DNA from 2 places in the Klebsiella sp. R445 genome. Region 2 is predicted to be linked to the other one. Evidence: predicted binding sites of a transcription regulator. Region 2 holds the regulator's gene; the other holds the start of a gene.
The links. Region 2 encodes CRP, which controls carbon source genes, mostly activating them, when cyclic AMP is high. Its sites were predicted from a motif close to ATGTGANNNNNNTCACAT; they were not measured.
Positions count from the first base shown of each region.

Region 1: the regulator CRP is predicted to act here: its motif matches at 6,141-6,158, upstream of ACMYSN_RS20350 (PTS sugar transporter subunit IIB).

Region 1 is NZ_CP180446.1:4,307,977-4,315,864, reverse strand. Features, by position in the region: gene flhA (sigma-54-dependent transcriptional regulator) at 1-1,516, shown strand, start outside; gene ACMYSN_RS20370 (TOBE domain-containing protein) at 1,557-1,985, shown strand; gene ACMYSN_RS20365 (alpha/beta hydrolase) at 2,101-3,048, shown strand; gene ACMYSN_RS20360 (glycoside hydrolase family 1 protein) at 3,107-4,507, opposite strand; gene ACMYSN_RS20355 (PTS sugar transporter subunit IIC) at 4,798-6,069, opposite strand; gene ACMYSN_RS20350 (PTS sugar transporter subunit IIB) at 6,244-6,558, shown strand; gene ACMYSN_RS20345 (PTS sugar transporter subunit IIC) at 6,568-7,888, shown strand, end outside.
Region 2 is NZ_CP180446.1:3,620,142-3,628,029, reverse strand. Features, by position in the region: gene ACMYSN_RS16880 (TetR/AcrR family transcriptional regulator) at 1-427, shown strand, start outside; gene ACMYSN_RS16875 (YheT family hydrolase) at 665-1,618, shown strand; gene ACMYSN_RS16870 (YheU family protein) at 1,621-1,839, shown strand; gene ACMYSN_RS16865 (phosphoribulokinase) at 1,876-2,745, shown strand; gene ACMYSN_RS16860 (OsmC family protein) at 2,814-3,218, opposite strand; gene crp (cAMP-activated global transcriptional regulator CRP) at 3,524-4,156, shown strand; gene ACMYSN_RS16850 (YccS/YhfK family putative transporter) at 4,209-6,287, shown strand; gene argD (bifunctional acetylornithine/succinyldiaminopimelate transaminase) at 6,277-7,497, opposite strand; gene pabA (aminodeoxychorismate synthase component II) at 7,699-7,888, opposite strand, start outside.

The DNA.
Region 1 (7,888 bases), 690 kb from region 2:
CTTCCGCATTCTGGTCGCCATCACCAACGCCGTGCTCTCCCGGCTGGATATCGATGAGCTGGTGGGCGAGGTGGCGAAGGAGATTCACCGCTATTTCCGTATCGACGCCATCAGCGTGGTGCTGCACAGCAGCCGCAAGGGCAAGCTGAATATCTACTCGACTCACTATCTTGACGCCAGCCACCCGGTGCACGACCAGAGCGAGGTCAATGAGGCTGGAACCCTGACCGAGCGGGTGTTTAAAAGCAAAGAGATGCTGCTGCTCAACTTGCACGAGCACGACTCGCTGGCACCGTATGAAAAAATGCTCTTCGAGATGTGGGGCAACCAGATCCAGACCCTGTGCTTGCTACCGCTGATGTCCGGCAATAATTTGCTGGGGGTGCTGAAGCTGGCGCAGTGCGACGAAAAGGTGTTCACCACCACCAACCTCAAGCTGCTACGCCAGATTGCCGAGCGGGTGTCGATCGCCATCGATAACGCCCTCGCCTACCAGGAAATTCAGCGTCTGAAAGAGCGACTGGTTGACGAAAACCTGGCGCTGACCGAGCAGTTGAATAACGTCGAGAGCGAGTTTGGTGAAATTATCGGCCGCAGCGAAGCCATGCACAGCGTGCTCAAGCAGGTCGAGATGGTGGCGCAGAGTGACAGCACCGTGCTGATCCTCGGTGAAACCGGCACCGGCAAGGAGTTGATTGCCCGGGCGATCCACAATCTCAGCGGGCGCAACGGCCGGCGGATGGTTAAGATGAACTGCGCCGCGATGCCTGCCGGGCTGCTGGAGAGCGATCTCTTCGGCCATGAGCGTGGCGCCTTTACCGGGGCCAGCGCGCAGCGTATTGGCCGTTTCGAGCTGGCGGATAAAAGCTCCCTGTTCCTCGACGAAGTGGGCGATATGCCGCTGGAGCTGCAGCCGAAACTGTTACGGGTGTTGCAGGAGCAGGAATTTGAGCGGCTCGGTAGCAATAAGTTGATCCAGACCGACGTCCGGCTGATCGCCGCGACTAACCGCGATCTTAAACAGATGGTCGCCGATCGCGAATTCCGTAGCGATCTCTATTACCGTCTGAACGTCTTCCCGATCCATCTGCCGCCGCTCCGCGAGCGCCCGGACGATATCCCGCTGCTGGTCAAAGCGTTTACCTTTAAAATCGCCCGCCGCCTCGGGCGCAATATCGACAGCATTCCGGCGGAGACCCTGCGCACCCTCAGCCGGATGGAGTGGCCAGGCAACGTTCGGGAACTGGAGAACGTGATTGAGCGCGCGGTGCTGCTGACCCGCGGCAGCGTGCTCCAGCTGTCGCTGCCTGAGCTGAATATTGAGCCGGAAACCCTACCGGAGGCCGCCCTGCCGCAGGAGGGGGAAGACGAATATCAGCTGATTGTTCGGGTGCTGAAAGAGAGTAACGGGGTGGTTGCCGGGCCGAAAGGGGCCGCGCAACGGCTGGGTCTCAAACGCACCACGCTACTTTCCCGCATGAAACGCCTTGGAATTGGCAAAGATGAGTTAGTATAAATTTCATACTTATTGCAATCAATCACTGGAAGGAGGTTTTATGGCGGTATCAGCACGTAACCAACTGACCGGCACGGTGAGTGCCGTTGCCACTGGCGCGGTCAATGATGAAGTTGAATTGACGCTCACCGGCGGCGCAAGACTGGTGGCGATTGTCACCCACAGCAGCCAGCAGGCGCTGGGGCTGGTCCCTGGCAAAGAAGCCATTGCCTTGATTAAAGCCCCGTGGGTGACCCTGGCAACAGAAGCGTGCGGTCTGAAGTTCTCCGCCCGTAACCAGTTTGCCGGCAGCGTCAGCCGGGTGACCGAAGGCGCGGTGAACGCGACGGTGCATATTACTACCGATGCCGGGTTTGATATTGTGGCGGTCGTGACCAACGAGAGTCAGGAAGAGATGCAGCTGGTGCAGGGCAGCCGCGTGCTGGCGCTGATTAAGGCCTCGGCGATCCTGATTGCCACCCGCGCTTAACACCATCCAAAACACTGTTTCATTTCGATAAAAATGAAACAGTGTTCTGTGAGTCACCTCGCGTTACCCGCCGTGAATGAATGATACATAAGCGTTTTCCATCATGGAGATGCTTATGACGCGTTTACCCCTGGCGGCAGCCATGACTCTGCTTATCTCTTCTCAGGCGGCACTCGCCGCCCTGCCCACGCTCCCGGTCTGGCCCGGCGGCGAGGCCCCCGGTGCAAAAAACAGCCAGGCGGTCCCGTCGCTGGTGGATCGTAGCAAAGATGGCGCCCTGCCCGACCGAGCGGTGACCGGTATCCGCGCGCCGGAGATCACGGTGTATGCACCCGTGAAGCCCAACGGTATTGCGTTGCTGATCACCCCTGGCGGTTCCTACCAGCGGGTGGTGCTGGACAAAGAAGGCAGCGATCTTGCCCCGGTGTTTACTGCGCAAGGCTATACCCTGTTCGTCATGACCTACCGCATGCCGGCGGACGGTCACGCGGAAGGCAGCAACGCGCCGTTGGCTGATGCCCAGCGCGCGCTGCGCACCCTGCGGGCCCGCGCCTCGGAGTGGCACATCAACCCGCATAAAATTGGCATCATGGGCTTTTCTGCCGGCGGTCATGTCGCCGCCAGCCTCGAGACCCGTTATGACGATACGGTCTATCCCGCCACGGACGCCGTCGACCACCAGAGTGCGCGCCCCGATTTTGTGGTGCTCGGCTATCCGGTGATTTCGATGGATCCCGCCATTGCCCATCCCGGTTCGCGCCACGCGCTGATTGGCGATACGCCGACGGCAGAACAGCAACGTCACTATTCGCCGGAGCACAATGTGACCGCCGCGACGCCGCCGACGTTCATTATGCATGCGGTGGACGATCCTTCGGTGCCGGTCGATAACGCATTGGTGATGTTTAACGCGTTGCGTGCTCACAAGGTGCCGACCGAGTTACACCTGTTTGCCGAGGGTAAGCACGGTTTCGGTATACGTGGAACGACGGGGCTGCCCGCCGCCGAGTGGCCTCAGTTGGCGATGAACTGGATTGCATCACTGCCGGAGATGAAAAAGTAGCGCCAGATATATCTCCCCCGGAGGCGCGTCTGCGCCGCCTCCGGGAGATTTTGCGGGGCTATTTATCGGTGCTGAAGCCGTTGCTGGCCGCCAGTTCGGCAAACCACAGCGCGTTGCGTTTTATCTGCCGCTCGCCGGTTTGCAGATCGAGGCGCCAGAAGCCGTAGCGGCGTTTGAACGAGTTAATCCACGACCAGTTGTCGATGAAGGTCCACTGGTGCACGCCGAAGCAGTTGGCGCCGTCGGCTATCGCCCGGTGCAGCTGCACCAGATGCTCTTCCATCAGACGAATGCGGAATGAATCATCGATCACCCCGTCGTCACCCGGTTCCCCTTCCGACTCGATATCCATCGCAATACCAATTTCTGCGAGGAACCACTTAATATTGCCGTAGTTGTCGCGCACGTTGGCGGCAATGTCATAGATCGCCTGCGGCAGAATTTCGTTGTTATCGCGATACGGGTTAAACCGCCCTTCAGGATTAACGTAGTTTTCGAAGTAATACTCCGGGGTGAAATAGCCCAGCGTATAGTCGCTCTCACGCGCCTGTACCCGACGCGGAACGTAGTAGTTCACGCCGAGAAAATCGACGTGCGAACCGGTAATCAGCTCAACGTCGGCTTTCGTCACTTCCGGCAGGCAATCGTGAGCGGCCAGAATTTCGCATAGCTCTTTCGGGAACTGATGTTTGACCAGCGGGTCGAGGAAGCTGCGGTTAAAAAACAGATCCGCATACCATGCCGCCTTTTTATCCTCCGGACTGTCGTTGCGGGTGTAGGAAGGCGTCAGGTTCAGCACCACCCCGATCTCGCCCGGCAGCGCCAGCTCACGGAACTCACGAATCGCTTTGGCGTGGGCCAGCATAATGTTAAAAGCCACCTGCGCCGCCAGCTTGCCATCCTTTTTACACGGATAGTGGAAATCGTACAGATAGCCACCTTCCACCGGCACAATCGGCTCGTTGAAGGTGATCCAGTATTTCACTTTATGGCCAAACAGCTCGAAGGCGGTGCGGGCGAAACGGGCAAAGAGATCCGTCACGTGCGCCGATTCAAATCCGCCGTACTGCTTTTGCAGCGCTTCCGGCATATCGAAGTGATAGAGGTTGATCATCGGCTCGATACCGTTGGCGATCATCTCATCAAGATAGGCATTGTAAAAACGCACCGCGTCCGGATTGGCGGCCCCGGTTTCAAAATCATCAATCAAGCGAGACCATTGAATCGAGGTACGAAAGGAGTTAAAGCCGGTCTGTTTCATCAACGCCACGTCCTGCGGGTATTGATGATAGGTGTCACAGACGGTTTGCGGTCCAATCTGCTGATAAAAACGTTCCGGCTGCTCGGCAAACCAGCTGTCCCAAATCGAGCGGTGCGGCTTGTTGCTTACCCCTTCCGTTTGCGGACCTGATGCTGCTGCCCCCCAAAAAAAGCCTTCCGGAAACTGATACCGGGTCATAACGCCTCCTGTCAGTGAAAAAAGGCCGCGCCTGACAGGCGCAGCCAAAAAAAGGTCTACCCTGTCACCTCATCTGTTGAGGTGAAAAATACGGCCCAGTGCACCAAAAGAAATCTACTGACAAAATGCGGAAATGTACATCCACAAACGGAAACCGCTTTCCATTATTGTCGGCCTGGTTCACAAATTTGAGGGGGACTCAGATATATTTGTGATTTACATCACGCAATGAAATATTCAAACGCCCGCATGACGCGGGCGAGATGTCGGCCAGCAGAAGGGCAAAAAAACTAGCGTTCGGCGTCGGCAAGCTGGCGTTCGTAGACCTTAAAGAACGGCCGGTATAGCATCCATGCGTTGAAGATGGCGAACAGCGTCATGCATAGATTTTTCCAGCTGCCGTTTGCAGACCAGGCCGCGCCGAGCGGGGACGGCATCGACCACGGTAACATCGCCACCGCCCGATCGAGGATGCCAATCTGCGTCAAATACCATGCGATACAGGCGTTTATCAGCGGGACGAAGATAAACGGCAGCAGGAAAACCGGGTTCATAATGATAGGAAAACCAAACAGTATCGGCTCGTTGATATTAAACAACGACGGGATAAGGCCAATTTTACCGACGCTTTTCAGCTGCCGCGATCGGCTACGCATCGCCATAAAGACCAGCGGCAGCGTCGAGCCAATGCCACCAATCAGCAGGTAGAAATCCCAGAACCCCTGCAGGTAGATATGCGGTAACGCCGTCGCTCCTTCCGCCAGCGCCTGCTGGTTTTCAAACAGATAGGTCATCCAGAACGGGTTCATTATTCCAGTGATGATCAGCGCGCCATGGATACCAACAAACCACAGTAAATTACAGATAAACAAAGAGATAAGCACCGCGGTCAGGGTATCTGAGGCCACCACCAGCGGCCTGACCGCTTCGCTGATCAGCTCCGGTAAAATCCGCCCGGTGGCTTGCTGCATCAGCGCATTGACCACGCTGATGGAAATCATCACAAACAGCAGCGGAACCAGCAGCTGGAACCCATTGCGGGTCATCAGCGGCACCTCTTCAGGCAAGCGAATGCACCAGCCTCTCTTATAAAAAAACCTAATTATTTCAATTGAATACGTACTGGATATCAGCGCAGTAAAAATCCCCATGCCGCCGAGGAAAATATTGGTTACGCCATTATCACGAAAGCCAATGAACAGCAGAAACGACAGGCAGCCGGTCAGCCCGCAGAGCCTTTCCGGCAGGCGGTACTGCTTCGCCAGGCTGGCACTGGCGCCGAAGGCAACAATCAGCGCCACCAGGCCGATGGTCAATTCAAACGTCGGCAGCAGCATCGGGCGCAGCCACAGGTAGAACTGTCCGAACGTCGTCGCGCCATTTATGGAAACGGGCGGAAACAAAACGGGCACCAGTAAACTCCCCACAATCACGAACGGCATCGCCAGCGCAAAACTATCGCGCATCGCCGTAATGTGATTATTGCGCGTCAGGATGTTCGCCAGTGGCGCCAGACGCTGTTCGATGATGTCCACGGCAACATTCATCAACGGATTGTTCATGGTTCTACCTTATCGAGTGGTTTTGTTGGCTGGATGATCGCGCACTACAACATAAAGTAAAAGCCCGCCTTAGGTGATCGTTATCACAATTAATAAATCCACAAATGGAAAGCGCTTTCCGTAATGACGCCATTGTGACTATAGTCCACCCATCCAACTCACCAGGAACGGTTTATGAAAAAGATTATGTTGTGTTGTTCCGCAGGTATGTCCACCAGCCTGCTGATGAAAAAAATGATTGCCGAAGCAGAGCAGCGCGGTCTGCCGGTGGAGATCAATGCCTTTGGCGTCGCCGAGTTTGATCAGCAGGTCGGGAACTATCAGGTCGTCCTGCTTGGCCCGCAGGTGAAATACATGCAGAAAGATCTGCAAAAGCAGGCGGACAAATATGGGATCCGCGTTGAGCCCATCAACATGATGGATTACGGCATGCAGAAAGGCGGCGCCGTACTGGATTTCGCGCTCTCCCTGATTGATAACAACCACTAAGGAAAGATCATGAGCTCTCTGTACGCTAAATTGATCGCCGTTATTGAACAAAAAATTACTCCGCTGGCCGGGGCAATCGGGCAGCAAAAGTATGTCACCTCGATCCGCGATGGTTTCATCACGGCGCTGCCCTTTATGATCGTCGGCTCTTTCCTGCTGGTCTTTATCTTCCCGCCCTTCTCGCCGGATACCAGCTGGGGATTTGCCCGGGCGTGGCTACAGTTCTCTCTCGATCATCGCGATGCCCTGATGCTGCCTTTTAACTTCAGCATGGGGGTGATGACCCTGTTTATCGCGGTCGGCATTGCCGCCAGCCTGGCAAAGCATCACAACCTGGATTCACTGACCGCTGGCATGCTGTCGCTGATGTCCTTCCTGCTGGTAGCCGCCCCGCTGAAAGACGGGCAGATCTCCACCGCCTACTTCTCCGGACAGGGGATTTTTACCGCGATTCTGGTGGCGATTTACTCCACCGAACTGTACGCCTTCCTCAAGCGGCACAACATTACCATTCGCCTGCCGCCTGAAGTCCCGGCTGGCGTCGCGCGCTCGTTTGAAATCCTGATCCCGGTGCTGGCTATCGTCCTGACGCTGCATCCGCTGAACCTGTTTATCGAAGCGCAACTGGGGATGATCATTCCAGAAGCGATCATGTCGCTGGTGAAACCGCTGGTTGCCGCCTCCGATACCTTACCCGCCATTCTGCTGTCGGTGCTGGTCTGCCAGGTACTGTGGTTTGCCGGGATCCACGGGGCGCTGATCGTCACCGGGATCATGAATCCGTTCTGGATGGCGAACCTGTCGATTAACCAGGCCGCTATGGCGGCGGGTACGGCGATCCCTCACATCTATGTGCAAGGTTTCTGGGACCACTACCTGCTGATTGGCGGCGTTGGTTCAACGCTGCCGCTGGCGCTGATGCTGCTGCGCAGCAAGGCGGTCCATCTGCGTACCATTGGACGCATGGGCGTCGTCCCGGGCGTGTTCAACATCAACGAACCAATTCTGTTCGGCGCGCCGATTATCATGAACCCGCTGTTCTTCCTGCCATTTGTGCTGGTACCGATGATTAACGCCACCCTCGCCTGGTTTGCCCTGAAGCTGGATCTGGTGAGTCGCGTGGTCTCGATGACCCCGTGGACCACCCCGGCGCCGATTGGCGCATCGTGGGCGGCTAACTGGAGCTTTAGCCCGGTGATCATGTGCCTGATCTGTATGGCCACAGCGATGGTGATGTATATGCCGTTCCTGAAAGCCTACGAAAAACAGCTGCTGCAGCAAGAACACGACAACGCAGCAGCCCAGACTGAAGCCGTGGCTCAGTCCGCTT
Region 2 (7,888 bases):
TTTAAACGGGAAAATGCAGCCGCCGCTGCGTCAGCTGCTGCAGGATAAGCAGCACGACCTGCCAGCGCTGCTGCTCGGTTTTGCCCGTGTCGTGCAGGCGCATTTTTACAGCGAGGAAAATATCCGTTTTCAGCGCCTGCTGATCCAGGTGCTGGTGCAAAAGCCCGAGCTGTACGCGGCACTCGAACAACGGCCGGCGGGCCGGGTGTTGACCGTGCTGGTTGAGATACTCAGCACGCAAAATGCGCGCGGCACCCTGACCATGACGGAACCCGAGATTCAGGCCAGATTGTTCCTTGGGTCGGTGATGGGTTACCCGTTACCGGCGGCGCTGATCTCGCAGCAGGCCCTTGATCCCGCCCTGCTGGAGCCGCTAGCTAAGTCCGCCGTCACCACTTTCCTCAGCGCCTGGCATTACCACTCCTGAGCCGCCAGACAGACGCCTGCCGGGTGCGATAATTTCCGGCAGCGCGTACTCCAGTCATCACCCGGCCGCAATTTCGTGTAACCTATAGAGCTGGCCGTAAGACCACATATTGGATAACCGGCGCACCTCGTGCGCGGTATAGTGTTGTATTAGTTTATTAATTGCTCTGGTGCTATGGTTGAAATCACCCCCACAGAAATGACGCCCCCTGAAGACGATTCGCGCGAGTTTCATCCGATGCGCGGCGTGGGTAATCGTCATCTGCAAACCATGCTTCCGCGTCTGATCCGTCGCAAACTGGGCTTCACACCCTTCTGGCAACGCCTCGAGCTTCCGGACGGTGATTTTGTCGATCTGGCATGGAGCGAAGACCCCTCCCTGGCACGGCACAAACCGCGGCTGGTCGTTTTTCATGGCCTGGAAGGCAGCCTGCACAGCCCCTACGCCCACGGTCTGATTCATGCTGCCATGCAGCGCGGCTGGCTTGGCGTGGTGATGCATTTTCGCGGCTGTAGCGGTGAACCCAATCGTAATAACCGGATCTATCATTCTGGCGAAACCGAAGACGGCAGCTGGTTTCTGCACTGGCTGCAACGTGAATTTGGTACGGTCCCGACCGCCGCCGTTGGCTATTCACTGGGGGGGAACATGCTGGGCTGCCTGCTGGCAAAAGAAGGCGATAACGCCCCGCTGGACGCCGCGGTGATCGTCTCAGCCCCCTTCATGCTGGAAGCCTGCAGCTATCATATGGATAAAGGCTTTTCCCGGGTCTATCAGCGCTATCTGCTTAACCTGTTAAAGGCCAATGCGGCCCGTAAGCTGAAGGCCTACCCGGGTTCGCTACCGGTCGATTTACGCCAGCTCAAAGGGATGCGCCGCATCCGCGAGTTTGACGATATGATCACCGCGAAAATCCACGGCTTCGCCGGTGCGCTAGACTACTATCGCCAGTGCAGCGCGATGCCGCGATTAAGTGATATCACCACGCCGACGCTGATCATTCACGCGAAGGACGATCCTTTCATGGATCACCACTCTATCCCGCCGCAGGAACAGCTGCCGGCAAATGTGGAATATCAGCTGACCGAGCAAGGCGGGCACGTCGGGTTCGTTGGCGGCACGCTGCGTAAGCCGGAAATGTGGCTGGAACGACGCATTCCGGACTGGTTAACCCGTTGGTTGGGAGCATAAATATGATTATTCCCTGGCACGATCTGGATCCCGAAACGCTGGATAACCTGATCGAAAGCTTTGTATTGCGTGAAGGCACCGATTATGGTGAACATGAACGCTCGCTGGTGGATAAAGTCGCCGACGTCAAACAACAGTTAAAAAGCGGAGAAGCCGTGCTGGTGTGGTCTGAACTACACGAAACGGTCAACATTATGCCCCGCAAGCAGTTCCACGGCTAAGGCGGCACCACACCATCGTTTAATCTGGGAGTTGTTATGTCTGCCAAACATCCGGTGATTGCCGTCACGGGTTCCAGCGGCGCGGGAACCACGACCACCAGCCTCGCCTTTCGTAAAATTTTCGCACAGCTGAATCTACGTTCTGCGGAAGTCGAAGGCGACAGCTTCCATCGCTACACCCGCCCGGAAATGGACATGGCGATCCGCAAAGCGCGCGATCAGGGCAAGCACATCAGTTACTTCGGTCCGGAAGCCAACGACTTCGGCCTGCTGGAAAATACCTTCCTTGAATACGGGCGCAACGGCAGCGGCCAGTCGCGAAAATACCTGCATACCTATGACGAAGCGGTCCCGTGGAATCAGGTTCCAGGTACCTTCACGCCGTGGCAACCGCTCCCGGAACCGACCGACGTCCTGTTTTATGAAGGGCTGCACGGCGGCGTGGTCACCCCGCAGTACAACGTCGCGCAAAATGTCGACCTGCTGGTCGGGGTGGTGCCGATTGTCAATCTGGAATGGATCCAGAAACTTATCCGGGATACCAGCGAGCGCGGCCATTCCCGTGAAGCGGTAATGGATTCCGTGGTGCGTTCGATGGAGGACTACATCAACTTCATCACCCCGCAGTTTTCCCGTACCCATATCAACTTCCAGCGAGTCCCCACCGTCGATACCTCGAACCCGTTTGCGGCGAAAGGCATCCCTTCACTGGATGAAAGTTTTGTGGTGATCCACTTCCGTAATCTGCAGGATATCGATTTCCCGTGGCTGCTCGCGATGCTGCAGGGATCGTTTATCTCGCATATCAATACGCTGGTGGTTCCGGGGGGCAAAATGGGTCTGGCGATGGAGCTGATCATGACGCCGCTGGTAGAGCGCCTGATGGAAGGCAGAAAGATCGACTAGCCATAAAAAACCCCGGACGTATAACGACTGGGGTTGTTCTCTGCTACCTGGCACTATCCGGCCGTCAGTTAGCCTTCAATGACTTCATAGGTGTGGGTGATGTTGACTGCTTTTTGCAGCATCAGCGCCACCGAGCAATATTTCTCTGCCGACAGATCCACCGCACGCGATACCGCCGCATCCTTCAGCTCTTTGCCAGTCACAATGAAATGCATGTTGATATGGGTAAACAGGCGCGGCGCCTCTTCCCGGCGTTCAGAAGTCAGCTTCACCTCACAGTTGGTCACGTCGTGACGCCCTTTCTGCAAAATAGACACAACATCAATCGCGCTGCATCCGCCCGCCGCCATCAACACCATTTCCATCGGGCTTGGCGCTTTATCTCCGGAGTTGCCGTCCATCAGAATCTGGTGACCTGATGCGGACTCTCCGATGAAGGTTAACCCTTCAACCCATTTCACACGAGCTTGCATAAAATTTAACTCCGAGGTTGCAATTTTCCTGACAGATTACGCGCACATAACAATTCTCGCAACGGAAGGCGACCTACATCATGCTGAAGCAAGACACCAGGAGACATGCGGCAAAAGCTATGCTAAAACAGTCGGGATGCTACAGTATTACATTAATGTATTGCATGTATGCAGAGGAGTTCACATTACAGGCTGAAGAAAAATCACCAGCCATTTCCCAGGCATAGGGAAACAATACGATTGCATGCCCGGATGCCGTGTAGTGTCGGCACCCGGAGATAGCTTATAACAGAGGATAACCGCGCATGGTGCTTGGCAAACCGCAAACAGACCCTACCCTCGAATGGTTCTTGTCTCATTGCCATATTCATAAGTACCCATCGAAAAGCACGCTGATCCACCAGGGTGAAAAAGCAGAAACGTTGTACTACATCGTCAAAGGCTCTGTGGCTGTGCTCATCAAGGATGAAGAAGGTAAAGAGATGATCCTCTCTTACCTCAACCAGGGCGATTTCATCGGTGAATTAGGCTTGTTTGAAGAAGGCCAGGAGCGTAGCGCCTGGGTACGTGCAAAAACCGCATGTGAAGTGGCCGAAATCTCTTACAAAAAATTCCGTCAGTTGATCCAGGTTAACCCGGATATTCTGATGCGCTTGTCGTCGCAGATGGCTCGTCGTCTGCAGGTCACCTCCGAAAAAGTGGGTAACCTTGCCTTCCTCGACGTCACCGGTCGTATCGCTCAGACGCTGCTGAATCTGGCTAAACAGCCGGATGCCATGACCCACCCTGATGGTATGCAAATTAAAATTACCCGCCAGGAAATTGGTCAGATCGTCGGTTGTTCTCGTGAAACCGTCGGCCGTATTCTGAAGATGCTGGAAGATCAGAATCTGATCTCCGCACACGGTAAAACTATCGTCGTTTACGGTACGCGTTAAGTCGTTAAAACGGCGTGTTGCCCCCGCAATACGCCGTTTTTGTCTCCCCCTGATGTGGCGCAGGCTGATTTACCACCCGGAAGTCAACTATGCACTGCGGCAAACGCTGGTGTTGTGTTTGCCTGTCGCGGTCGGTCTTCTCCTCGGTCATCTGCAACAGGGTCTGCTGTTCTCCTTAGTGCCTGCCTGCTGTAACGTCGCCGGTCTGGACACCCCGCACAAACGCTTTTTCAAACGCCTGATCGTGGGTGGCTCGCTGTTTGCTGGCTGTAGCCTGGTGGTCCAGCTACTGCTGCAACAGGAGATCCCGCTGCCCCTGATCCTTAGCGGCCTGGCGCTGCTGCTTGGCGTGACGGCAGAGATTAGCTCGCTCCATGCCAGACTCCTCCCGGCCTCGCTGATTGCGGCCATCTTTACCCTGAGCCTTGCCGGGAACATGCCCATCTGGGAGCCGCTGTTGATCTACGCGCTCGGCACCTTGTGGTACGGATTGTTTAGCTGGTTCTGGTTCTGGCTCTGGCGTGAACAGCCGCTACGTGAATCCCTGAGCCTGCTCTACAGGGAGCTGGCTAACTACTGCGAAGCGAAATACAGCCTGCTGACTCAGCATATCGACCCGGCGACATCGCTCCCGCCGCTGCTCACTCGCCAGCAAAAGGTGGTGGACCTGATCACCCAGTGCTATCAGCAGATGCATATGCTGGCGGCGAACCAGCGCAACGATCACAAGCGCCTGCTGCGGGCGTTTCAGGTGGCGCTGGATCTACAGGAACATATCTCCGTCAGCCTGCATCAGCCTGAGGAAGTCCAGAAGCTGGTGGAGCGTAGCCACGCGGAGGCGGTGATCCGCTGGAACGCGCAAACCGTTGCCGCCCGTTTGCGGGTGCTGGCCGACGACATTCTGTACCATCGCTATCCGCAACGCTTTCATATGGATAAGCAGATTGGCGCGCTGGAGAAAATTGCCTGGCAGCACCCCGACAACCCGGTCGGGCAATTCTGTGCCTGGCACTTTAGCCGCATCGCCCGCGTGCTGCGTACCCAGCGCCCGCTGTATGCCCGCAACCTGATGGCAGATAAAGAACGCCGCCTGCCGCTGTTGCCTGCGCTAAAGCACTATCTCTCATGGAAATCGCCGGCGCTGCGCAATGCAGCGCGTATCTGCGTGATGCTCACTGCCGCCAGCCTGATGGGCAGCGCCCTGCACCTTCCCAAGCCTTACTGGATCTTAATGACGGTGCTTTTCGTCACCCAAAACGGCTACGGCGCGACGCGAGTGCGCATCGTCCATCGGGCGGCCGGCACCCTCGCAGGCCTCGCCATTGCCGGGCTGACGCTGCACTTTCACGTTCCCGATGGCTATACTCTGACCGCGCTGCTGATCATTACGCTGCTGAGCTACCTGATTATTCGCAAGCACTACGGCTGGGCGATGGTCGGCTTTACCGTGACGGCGGTATATACCCTGCAGCTGCTGACACTTAACGGCGAGCAGTACATTGTCGCCAGGCTTATCGATACGCTTATCGGCTGCCTGATCGCCTTTGGCGGAATGGTCTGGCTGTGGCCACAGTGGCAGAGCGGGCTGCTACGTAAAAACGCCCACGACGCGCTGGAGGCCGATCAGGAGGCCCTCCGGCTGATCCTCAGCGACGATCACCAGGCTCCGGCGCTGGCCTATCGCCGCATGCGCGTCAATCAGGCACATAACTCGCTGTTTAACTCATTGAACCAGGCCATGCAGGAGCCAGGGTTTAACTCGCATTATCTGGAAGATATGAAGCTGTGGGTTACCCACAGCCAGTTTATTGTTGAGCACATCAACGCGATGACCACCCTGGCCCGCGAGCACAACATGCTGACGCCGGAGCTGGCCCGGCGCTATCTGGAATCCTGCGAGATTGCGCTTCAGCGCTGTCAGCAGCGGCTGGACACTGACGGTCCCGGCAGCGCTGACGACGTGAATATTATGGAGTCTCAGGACGTCGAAGTGAGTCGCGGCCCGCTAAGTACCATGGAGCAGCACCTGCAGCGGATCCTCGACCATCTGAACACCATGCACACCATCTCGTCGGTGGCATGGCGTCAGCGCCCACATCATGGCATCTGGCTGAGCGCGACTAAGCGCTAAGCACCTTCTGTACCGCCTGGGCAAAGCGCGCCATTCCTTCGGCAATATCCTGCTCATCGATCACCAGCGACGGCACAAAGCGCATGACGTCCGGCCCGGCATTGAGCACCATGACGCCTGCATCCGCCGCGGCATACAGGAAATCGCGCGCCCGGCCTTGATGCTGTGGTTTGAGCTCCGCACCAATCAGCAGCCCCATGCCGCGGATATCGCTAAACAGGTCAAAGCGAGCGTCAATCTCCTGCAGATGTTGCACAAACAGCGCCCGCTTCGCGTTCACCCCTTCCAGCACATCAGGCGTATTGATCAGGTCAAATGCCGCCCCGGCAACCGCGCAGGCCAGCGGGTTACCGCCGTAGGTTGAACCGTGGGAGCCGGCGTGGAAGGCGCTGGCGATTTCGTTAGTGGTCAGCACGGCGCTGATCGGGAAACCGCCGCCTAGCGCTTTGGCACTGGTGAGGATGTCCGGCGTCACACCATAATGCATGTACGCAAACAGCGAACCGGTACGCCCCATCCCGCACTGCACTTCATCAAACACCAGCAGCGCCTGATGCTCATCGCACAGTTCGCGCAGCCCTTTCAGGAACTCTGGCGTCGCCGCCATCACGCCACCTTCGCCCTGAATCGGCTCAACCACGATTGCGCAGGTGTGATCGTCCATCACCGCTTTAACCGCGTGCAGGTCGTTAAACGGCACGTGGATAATGTCGGCGGGTTTCGGGCCGAAACCATCAGAATACTTTGGCTGCCCGCCCACGGACACGGTAAACAGCGAGCGGCCGTGGAAGGCGTTATGGAAGGCGATGATTTTGGTCTTATACGGACTGTGGCGGGTAATGGTGTAGTGACGCGCCAGCTTGAAGGCCGTTTCGTTGGCTTCCGTACCGGAGTTCATAAATACCACGCGCTCGGCAAAGGTGGCGTCCACCAGCTTGCGACCAAGACGCAGCGCCGGTTCGTTGGTAAAGACATTGCTGGTGTGCCACAGGGTTTCACCCTGCTGCTGCAGCGCCGCCACCAGCGCCGGATGACAATGACCTAACGCCGTCACCGCAATCCCACCGGCAAAATCAATGTACTCTTTACCCTGCTGATCCCATACGCGGCTACCTTTACCCTTTACCGGGATGAATTCCGCAGGTGCATAAATCGGCAGAATAACTTCATCGAATGTGGCGCGGGTAATTACCGGTTGCTCAGTTGCCATGTCATGCCATCCTTCTTCGTTACGCAATCATTATTGTGATAATCTAATCACAAAATATGCATAAAAAATCAATCAATGGCAACTGTATAGCCAAAATAATTCGGGTTGTGAGGTGCAGCGACTAAGCGCTGGTCAGAAGGGTGAGCCTCACCATCAATGAGGCTCATACATCCAGGCAACTTGAAGGATGAAAGGTATAAATCATCGATTGAGGAAATTTGCCAGCAACTGATGCCCCTGCTCGCTGAGAATACTCTCCGGGTGGAACTGTACCCCTTCGAGATCCCACTCGCGATGGCGAATCCCCATAATTTCACCACTCTCGCTACGCGCCGTTACGTCAAAGCAGTCGGGAAGCGTTGCAGGATCAATCAGTAAAGAGTGATAGCGG